DNA from 3 places in the Nitratireductor sp. PBL-C9 genome. Region 2 is predicted to be linked to each of the others. Evidence: predicted binding sites of a transcription regulator. Region 2 holds the regulator's gene; each other region holds the start of a gene.
What was found. Region 2 encodes LexA, which represses DNA repair genes until DNA is damaged. Its sites were predicted from a motif close to TGTTCNNNNTGTGTTCNG; they were not measured.
Positions count from the first base shown of each region.

Region 1 (3,276 bases), on a different contig from region 2:
ATTGTTGAACGAGAAGAGACGCGGCTCGATCTCCGGAATGGTGAAGCCGGAGACCGGGCAGGCGAATTTTTCGGAGAAAACGATGCGCTCATGCGTCTCGTTTTTCGATTTGTTTGCGCCGCCGCCCTTGGCGGTCGCGCCTTCTGAAAGAGGTTTGTCGGCAAACTCGGCGACAGCCAGCCCCTCGGCGAGCTTCAGGCAGGTTTCGAGCGAATCCGCCAGGCGCGTCGCCAGATCTTCACGCACCACGACGCGGTCCACCACCACATCGATGTCGTGCTTGTACTTCTTGTCGAGGGCGGGAACATCGGCGATCTCGTAGAAGGTGCCGTCCACCTTTACCCGCTGAAAACCCTTCTTCTGAAGCTCGGCCATCTCCTTGCGGTATTCGCCTTTGCGCCCGCGCACGATGGGGGCGAGAATGTAAAGGCGGGTGCCTTCCTCCAGCGCCATAACCCGGTCGACCATCTGGCTCACGGTCTGGCTTTCGATGGGGAGGCCGGTCGCAGGCGAATAGGGCACGCCCACACGCGCGAAGAGAAGGCGCATATAGTCGTAGATCTCCGTCACCGTGCCGACGGTGGAGCGGGGATTTTTCGACGTGGTCTTCTGCTCGATGGAAATGGCCGGCGAAAGCCCGTCGATCTGGTCGACATCCGGCTTCTGCATCATTTCCAGGAACTGGCGCGCATAGGCCGAAAGGCTTTCGACATAGCGCCGCTGACCTTCGGCATAGATCGTGTCGAAGGCGAGCGAAGACTTGCCCGAGCCCGACAGGCCGGTCATGACGATCAGCTTTTCGCGCGGAAGGTCGAGATCGACATTCTTGAGATTGTGCTCGCGCGCGCCGCGAATGGTGATGGACTTGTGTTCTGGCATGCCCCGTCGCTGCCTGTCTCATTTATCTGGTGTGGCCGGCAGCATGCCGGACCATGCTTCATGTAGGAAACGCGCCGCAAATGTCGATGGGCCGCGCGGCCCGCTGACAGACGAGGGCGTTTCGACGTTGCGGGGGTTGTCCCTCGTTTTAAAAAAAAGAGCAAGGGAAAAGAACAAATATCGAACACGCTCCTGACACGATCGTCCTGCGCCGGGCTGGCTCTCGTGAGCATCCGTTACAGATGATCACAATTTCGCCCGCGCCGCCGCATCGCCTTGACCGCCATTAACCAAAGGCGCAGTATCATTTTCGTCAGTGCTCGTGGCTGTTGGCCGCCCTTGAAACCGCGCCGGTGGGCGCTTCGGGCGCGCATGGTTGCTTGAGCACGCTGACACCGAGCAAAGCCTCGTAACGCGAAGAAGGAGGGAGGCATGACTCCACCTGACCGACGCATCGGGCTTCGCCTATTGCGCGAAGCCACAGCTGGCTGATCGGTCCCGAGCGCATAACCGTCTCGTACGATCATGCGTTCCCGACGCGGTCCATGGCGATTGAGGACACTGCACTGCAGAACCTTCTTCGTCGGCAGGCACGACAACGCTGGCGGCTGGCTGCCCCACGAAAATCTAATCTTTATGAAGACAGGGACGGTGAAACCCGTCCTGCCTGATGATTACCGGTAAACCACTCCCGGTACGGAGGGTCAGAAGACCCGAAGCCCCGCGCGCTCGAAACAATGCGGCGGGGCTTTTCCTTTTTCTCTGTTCCTTTTTCTGTTGCGCCTTTCTGCGCGCCCCGGAAGGGGCTCATTGACAGGCATCCCGCCAAGTGCGAACATAAGAAGAACAAATGAGCTGTGGACGAGACCGGAGCAGGGGCAGCGGGAGAGCGCGCGCCAGCCCCGCTTGCGATAAAGTGCGCGGCAGATTTCGGATAAGCGTGGAGAAGCGTTATGGCGGGCAGCGTCAACAAGGTCATTCTGGTGGGAAATCTGGGTGCAGACCCGGAAATCCGCCGGCTCAACTCCGGTGATCCGGTGGTCAACATCCGCATCGCGACCTCGGAAACCTGGCGTGATCGCCAGTCCGGCGAGCGGCGCGAGCGCACCGAGTGGCACAATGTCGTGATCTTCAACGACAATCTTGCCAAGGTGGCGGAACAGTATCTGAAGAAGGGCGCCAAGGTTTACGTCGAGGGCCAGCTCCAGACGCGCAAATGGACCGACCAGAACGGTCAGGACCGCTACACGACGGAAATCGTTCTGCAGAAGTTCCGTGGCGAACTGCAGATGCTCGACACGCGCGGGCAGGGCGGTGACAACCAGGTCGGTTATGGCGGCGGCGGTGGTCGCAGCTCCGATTTCGGCCAGTCCGGTCCCGCCGATACCGGTGGCAGCAGCGGCGGCGGCGGTGGCGGTTACTCGCAGAACCTCGACGACGAAATTCCGTTCTGAGACGGAACAATCGCATGAAAAAGCCCGGCAGAGCCGCTTCGACCGCACCGTGTCTGAGCAGGCCTGCCGGGCTTTTCTTTTTTGCGGTGGCGACGGCCCTTGCGCCATCGCCGGTGAATGCCGGTGAAGCGGATGTTGTCGCGGTCGAAATCATTGCTGACGGTGATGGAGCCCATCGCTTCGACGTGACGGTCGAGCATGGGGACGAGGGCTGGGATCACTATGCAGACCGCTCGGATGTGTTGGATGACGCTGGCAAGGTCATCGCCTCTCGAACGCTTCTTCACCCACATGTGAATGAACAGCCTTTTACGCGCAGCCTTTCAGGTGTCGCGCTGCCCGAGGGGCTCGGTCATGTGACTGTACGTGCGCATGACACCGTGCACGGGCTTGGCGGTCGCATCATGCGCGTCGCAATCCCCGGGCGCGAAGGCGAGGGCGGTTAATGCCTGCTCTCTACAGCGCAGCGGGCTGACATTGCGCAGAATGGCAAGCCGGGCTGGCGCGGTGTGCTGACGACGATCCACCGGATTTCGCAGCACTTCTGGCTGTAACCATCGGGTGCGAAGCACTCACCCAAGCATCAGCACACGGCAGCGATCGCCTTCTTCAGCTGCCGGCGAGCCGGGCTCGCGCACGATCAGCGCATTGGATGCGGCCAGCGTGGTCAGCATGGAGGAATCCTGCAGCGTGAACGGCGTGGCGATCAGCCCTTCGGAACCGGGCGCCACCGAGGCGCGAACATAGTCGCGGCGTTCATCGTTTGCCCGCAGCGCCTTTGCCAGAACAGCCGAGCGCAGATCCGGCGCGTAGCTGCGCTGGCCAAGCCGGGCAATGAGCGGACGCAGAAACAGATGCGCGCAGACGAGGCTGGAAACCGGGTTGCCAGGCAGGCCAAGCACACGCATGTCACCCAGCCGCCCGAACATCAGCGGTTTGCCGG
Region 1 is NZ_JBPAXW010000007.1:16,151-19,426, reverse strand. It holds gene uvrA (excinuclease ABC subunit UvrA) at 1-879, opposite strand, end outside; gene ACRTG1_RS15210 (single-stranded DNA-binding protein) at 1,833-2,333, shown strand; gene ACRTG1_RS15205 (hypothetical protein) at 2,348-2,779, shown strand; gene ACRTG1_RS15200 (molybdopterin molybdotransferase MoeA) at 2,906-3,276, opposite strand, start outside.
Region 1: a site for LexA is predicted at 1,711-1,728, ahead of ACRTG1_RS15210 (single-stranded DNA-binding protein). Genes of this name have one in related genera too.

Region 2 (3,276 bases):
TTCCAGAAGCTCATGCGCGCCCTTGGTGAGACGCGACTCGGTGTAACGCATTGCCGCCGGCGGATCGCCGTCGATGGAGCCGAAATTGCCCTGCCCGTCGACCAGCGGCAGGCGCATGGACCAGTTCTGCGCCATACGCACCAAGGCGTCGTAGATGGCGGCATCGCCGTGCGGGTGGTATTTACCCATCACGTCGGCAACGGGGCGGGCCGATTTCACATATTTGCGGTTCCAGTGGTAACCGCTCTCATGGGATGCATAGAGAATGCGCCGATGCACCGGCTTCAGACCATCGCGTGCATCCGGCAGGGCGCGGCTCACGATCACGCTCATCGCATAATCGAGATAAGAGCGCTGCATCTCCTCGACAATGGAAATCGGCTCGATTTCGTCGGGCTCGCCCGATCCGTTCGGCGTCGTCTGGTCAGTCAAAACGTGTCACATTCTTAATGAGGAATCACATACTCTTTATATATGAGCCGTCAGCGATTCTCCAATTGAGCATCCGTTTTTGATGACGGAAATCCAACGCAATTTCAGGCGCATACGAACCTCCTGGGGATGAGCGCCTTGACAAATTGCCGCAGGAAGCGAGCCTGCGTGAAGAATGAGGGCTTTTCCCTCGCATCCAAGCTGGGCTAGAGAGGCCGCAAGGAGAACCCGATGCCTGGTTACGATACCGTTTTCAACGCCTTCGTCACATTGCTGGTAACCGTCGATCCGCCAGGGCTTGCGCCGCTCTTTCTGGCGCTGACAGCGGGCATGAACCGCTCGGAGCGCAATCAGGTGGCCGTGCGCGCAGCCATCATCGGATTCGCCGTTCTGGCCCTGTTCGGCGTCGCTGGCAGCGCCATTCTGGCCGTGTTCGGCATCACGCTTCCCGCCTTCCGTGTGGCAGGCGGCCTGCTTCTGTTCTTCATCGCCTTCGAGATGATCTTCGAGCGCCGCCAGGAGCGCCACGAAAAGAGTGCCGAGCGCGCGATCACGCGCGACATGATCCGCAACATCGCCGCCTTCCCGCTGGCCATTCCGCTGATCGCGGGTCCCGGCGCCATCTCGGCCACCGTGCTTCTTTCGGGCGAGTTCAATTCGATTCTTGGCACCATCGCGCTGCTCGGCATCCTGCTTGGAACGATCCTCCTCACCTATGCCGTTTTCACGCTGGCGGAGCGCGTGGACCGCTTTCTGGGCGAAACGGGACGCTCCATCCTGACGCGCCTCCTGGGCGTCATTCTGGCAGCCCTCGCGGTCCAGTTCGTGGCAGACGGAGCCAAGGCGCTTTTCGCTGCGCCATAGGCGCTGCAACCGGACGGTTGCGGAACACAACTGGAACATATAGAGTATGTTCTGGTTTTGTTTTTAACTGATTCTCGGTGGCGCCCATGCTGACCCGCAAGCAGCACGAACTTCTTCTGTTCATCCATGAACGACTGAAGGAGACCGGAATCCCGCCCTCCTTCGATGAAATGAAGGAGGCGCTCGACCTCGCCTCCAAGTCCGGCATTCACCGGCTGATCACGGCTCTGGAGGAGCGCGGCTTCATTCGCCGGCTCCCGAACAGGGCGCGTGCGCTGGAGGTTCTGCGGCTTCCCGATTCCATCGCGCCGGGCCTCAATTCCGCCGCGCGCGGCTTTTCGCCAAGCGTCATCGAGGGCAGCCTCGGCAAGACGCCCGCGCCAGCGGCCTCCAAGCCTGCCGCCAGCAATGATGACGCGCTTTCCGGCGTCGTTTCCGTGCCTGTGATGGGCCGCATCGCTGCCGGTGTCCCCATCGACGCCATTCAGCACCAGACCCATTCCATCGCGGTTCCGCCGGACATGCTTACCGGTGGCGATCACTACGCGCTTGAGGTCAAGGGCGACTCGATGATCGATGCGGGCATTTTCGATGGCGACACGGTGATCATCCGCGAGACGCAGACCGCCAATCCCGGCGAGATCGTCGTGGCGCTGGTGGATCAGGAAGAGGCAACGCTGAAGCGCTTCCGCCGCAAGGGCGCATCGATTGCCCTTGAAGCCGCCAATCCGGCTTACGAAACCCGTATCTTCGGCCCCGACCGCGTCAAGGTGCAGGGTCGCCTCGTCGGCCTGATGCGCCGCTACTGAGTTTAAGACTATCCGGGGCGGCTTCAGGCATGCCCCGGCTCCGATGCCATCCGGCATCCAGAATGCGCGCTCTTTTCAAGCTCCGCGTCGGTTCAGCCAACATCGTCCGGGAAGAGCGCCTGGAAGACATGCGGAAGCATCTCGGGGAGGTCTTCCGCAATCAGGCCCCGGCCAAACATCCCGCCAGCCTCTGCATGCAGCCACACGCCGGCCGATGCCGCTTCGAAGACCGGCATGCCCTGCGCCAGAAGGCTGGCCACAATCCCGCACAGAACATCGCCAGAGCCCGCCGTCGCCAGGAAACGCGATCCGTTGGTGTTGATCGCGGCGCGCCCGTCCGGGCAGGCGACGACCGTGTCCGCCCCCTTCAGGATGATCACCGCTCCTGAGCGCTCTGCCGCTGCGCGCGCACGCTCCACCTTGGACATGGAAGCGTCAGCCGCGAGATCGCCGAAGAGGCGCGCGAATTCACCGTCATGCGGCGTCAGCACGGTCGCTAAGGCGGAGCTTCTCACGGCCTCGAAGAGCGTATCGGGCGCATCGGCAAAGGCGGTGATGGCGTCGGCATCCAGCACCAGCCCTTTCAGCCCTTCATCGCGCTCCAGAAAACCCAGCGCGAAGCTGCGCGTGCGCTCGCCTGTGCCGGCTGCCGGGCCGAGAACAGCGGCTGTCGGTTTTCGCTCATCGAGGAAGGCGATGAGTTCATCCACTGCCTCCGCCTTGCGCAGCATGATTGAGGTCAGGTGCATCGCGTTCACCGACAGGGCGTTTGCAGGCGAAAGCACCGTCACGGCCCCTGCCCCGGCGCGCGCCGCGCCACGCGCGGCAAGCCGCGCAGCACCAGTGGATGCGCCACCGCCCGAAACAACCGCCACATGACCACGCACATATTTGTGCGCATCGATCTCCACCGCCGGCACGGCGTCGCGCCAGAGCGCCGGACCATTCTCCCAGAGGGCGATATCCATTGATGCAAGCGCCGTCTCGGCAATGCCGATATCGGCCACGACCAGCTCGCCACACAGGCGTCGACCGGGCATGAGCAGATGCCCCGGCTTTTTGCGGAAAAACGTGACGGTCAGGTCCGCATTGAAGCAGCTGCCGAGGGGCTTGCCCGTGAGACCCGAAAGACCGGACGGAAGATCGACGGCAACCACCGGGACGCCCGCAG
Region 2 is NZ_JBPAXW010000012.1:6,211-9,486, reverse strand. It holds gene gyrA (DNA gyrase subunit A) at 1-432, opposite strand, end outside; gene ACRTG1_RS22040 (MarC family protein) at 664-1,296, shown strand; gene lexA (transcriptional repressor LexA) at 1,383-2,105, shown strand; gene ACRTG1_RS22030 (NAD(P)H-hydrate dehydratase) at 2,198-3,276, opposite strand, start outside.

Region 3 (3,276 bases), on a different contig from region 2:
GCCCTTTTCGGTCGCCTCCTTCTGGGCGGTGGCGATGTATCCGGCCATCACGTCGGCAGCGATTTCCTCATCCGCCGGAACCGGGTTGGCGATCAGCATGCCGCCGTCGATGCCAAGCGCCCGGCGCGTTGCCTGGAAACGGGCAATCGCCTCGGCCGTGTCAAGCCGCAGCGGCGCGGTGTAGGGCGATTGGCGCGACCAGAAAGCCGGCATCGTGTCGGTGCCATACGCCACGACCGGCACGCCGCGCGTTTCCAGAACCTCGAGCGTCTTTTCCGTGTCGAGAATGGCCTTGGGGCCAGCCGAAACGACGATCACCGGCGTCTGCGCCAGCTCGTCCAGATCGGCGGAAATGTCGAAGCTCGTCTCCGCGCCCTTGTGAACGCCGCCAATGCCGCCGGTGGCGAAAACCGGGATGCCGGCCATCTGTGCGGCAATCATGGTCGCGGCCACCGTGGTGCCGCCGCTCTTGCCTTCGGCAATGGCGAAGGCGAGGTCGGCGCGCGACAGCTTCATCGGATCCTTGGCCTGCGCCAGCGCCTCGCGCTCATGGTCGGAAAGGCCGACCTTCAGCCGCCCGTCGATCACGGCGATGGTGGCGGGAACCGCACCTTCTTCGCGGATCAGAGCCTCCACGTCGCTCGCCATCTCATTGTTGCGCGGCCACGGCATGCCATGGGTGATGATAGTGCTTTCCAGGGCCACCACCGGCTTGCCGGCGGCAAGGGCTTCGGCGACGGGCGCGTGGATGTCGATAATGTTCTTGGACTGCACGGGGGAGGCTCCTTTATGAAACTGGTTGCGGCGCGGGCACCCGCTCAAGCGCCGCATGGAAGGCGTTATCGTCGAATTCTGGCGCTGCCGAGGCGCTGGCGATCACAAGTCCGGACGCCGCGACGCCCTCGCGCACGGCCTGCGGCAAGGGCGTTCCGCGCATCAGCGCCGTCAGCGTCGCGCCGGTCAGCGCATCGCCGGCACCCGTCACGTCCACGATCTCATCGATGCGCGGCGGCGTTATCTGCCACAGCCCTTCGGGGGTGAAAATCATGACCGATCCGCCACCCCCGGTGATCACGCCGGCGCTTAGACCAAGCGCGCGCAGTGCCTCGATGGCGCGGGGAAGGGCGGCCTCGTCATCAAGGCCTGCAAGGCTGCGCGCCTCGCGCACATTCATGAAGAGAACGGCGATCTGCGGAAAACTGGCGGTCAGCCGCCCCGCCTTTGCGGGCGAGACCGCGATGGCGTAGAGCGGCGCGCCGGCCCGGATCTCCGCAAGTCTGACCACCGCATCTTCAGGCATGTTGGCGTCGCACAGGATCGCATCGGCCTGTTCGGCGGCATGCCGCGCCTTCGAGCGGCGCATCTGTTTGGGAAAGGCCGTATCGTAAAGCGCCATGTCCGCGAACCCGGTGATCAGCTCGCCATCATGGTCGAGGATCGCCGTATAGCTGGGCGTCGCGCGGTCGAGAAACGTGGCGGAGAGGTCCTCAAAGCCCGCATCCTCGATGGCGCGCGCCACGGCGCTGCCGGCTGCATCGCCGCCGCGCAGAGACATGAGCGACACCGCGGCGCCGCGTCGGCTCGCGATGCGCGCCGCATTGAATATGCCGCCGCCCACTTCTTCGCTCATCCGTCCGGGGTTGGATGTGGCGGGAATGTGCGGCGCATTAAGGCGTCCGCGCCGGTCCGGATGCGCGCCGCCAATGGCCAGCAGGCGAGGGGCTTTATCCGCGTTCATGGCGCTCTCCCGCGAATCGAAATGCACCCCCGCAATCCCCTTCGCCGCCACGGCCTTCCTGAGCGGCAGAGAGGCTGTCCGGCATGTCGTTGCGCGTACAAAAATAGAACAAATCTGGTTTGTCTATGTTTTTCAATATTTTGGTGCCTATTGCAAAAATAGAACAAAAGAGGTACAGATAATCATCGCGGATTTGGCGGAACCGCCTCCATTGACCTCGAAGGGGTGTTGTATCATGGCTCAGAATTCATTGCGGCTTGTAGAGGATAATTCGGTGGACAAAACCAAGGCTCTGGACGCGGCGCTATCGCAGATTGAACGGTCCTTCGGCAAGGGCTCGATCATGCGGCTCGGCGCCAACGATCAGGTGGTCGAGATCGAGACCATCTCCACCGGGTCTCTGGGCCTCGATATTGCTCTGGGCGTGGGCGGTCTGCCGCGCGGCCGTATTATCGAGATTTATGGCCCGGAAAGCTCCGGTAAGACGACACTCGCGCTGCACACGGTGGCCGAGGCGCAGAAGAAGGGCGGCATTTGCGGCTTCATCGACGCCGAGCATGCGCTCGATCCGGTTTATGCCCGCAAACTGGGCGTCGATCTGGAAAACCTTCTCATTTCGCAGCCCGACACGGGCGAGCAGGCGCTTGAGATCTGTGACACGCTGGTACGCTCCGGCGCGCTCGACGTGATCGTGGTCGACTCGGTCGCCGCGCTGACGCCGCGGGCCGAAATCGAAGGCGAGATGGGCGATTCCCTGCCGGGCATGCAGGCCCGCCTGATGAGCCAGGCGCTCCGGAAGCTCACCGCTTCCATTTCGCGCTCCAAGACCATGGTCATCTTCATCAACCAGATCCGCATGAAGATCGGTGTGATGTTCGGCTCGCCCGAGACGACGACGGGCGGTAACGCGCTGAAATTCTACTCCTCGGTCCGTCTCGACATTCGCCGCATCGGCTCCGTCAAGGACCGTGACGAAGTGGTCGGCAACCAGACCCGCATCAAGGTGGTGAAGAACAAGATGGCTCCGCCCTTCAAGCAGGTCGAGTTCGACATCATGTATGGAGAGGGCGTGTCGAAGACCGGCGAGCTGGTCGACCTTGGCGTGAAGGCCGGGATCGTCGAGAAGTCGGGCGCATGGTTCTCCTACAATTCCCAGCGTCTGGGGCAGGGGCGTGAAAACGCCAAGCAGTTCCTGCGCGACAATCCCGAGGCGGCGCAGGAGATCGAGCTGGCGCTGCGCCAGAATGCCGGTCTCATCGCCGAAAAATTCCTCGAGGATGGCGGCCCCGGCGACCAGGATGGCGCTGACGATTGATCATTTGAGTGACGCCGACTGTCGGATGTGACCGTTGGCTGACTGTGAAAGACAAGACACCGCCGCTCGCCGGCGGTGTTTTTTTGTGTAAAGCCCGCATGATGTGCGCTGGCGCACGGGATTTCTGGACACGTCCCGGTGCTGGCGTTAAAAGGCGGACTTCTATTCCCCGCACCCTTGGACGGGCTTCTCGCAAAGGCTGAAACATGAGTGGCGTCAACGA
Region 3 is NZ_JBPAXW010000007.1:213,522-216,797, reverse strand. It holds gene ACRTG1_RS16135 (pseudouridine-5'-phosphate glycosidase) at 1-774, opposite strand, end outside; gene ACRTG1_RS16130 (carbohydrate kinase family protein) at 788-1,738, opposite strand; gene recA (recombinase RecA) at 1,974-3,053, shown strand; gene alaS (alanine--tRNA ligase) at 3,260-3,276, shown strand, end outside.
Region 3: a site for LexA is predicted at 1,898-1,915, ahead of recA (recombinase RecA). Genes of this name have one in related genera too.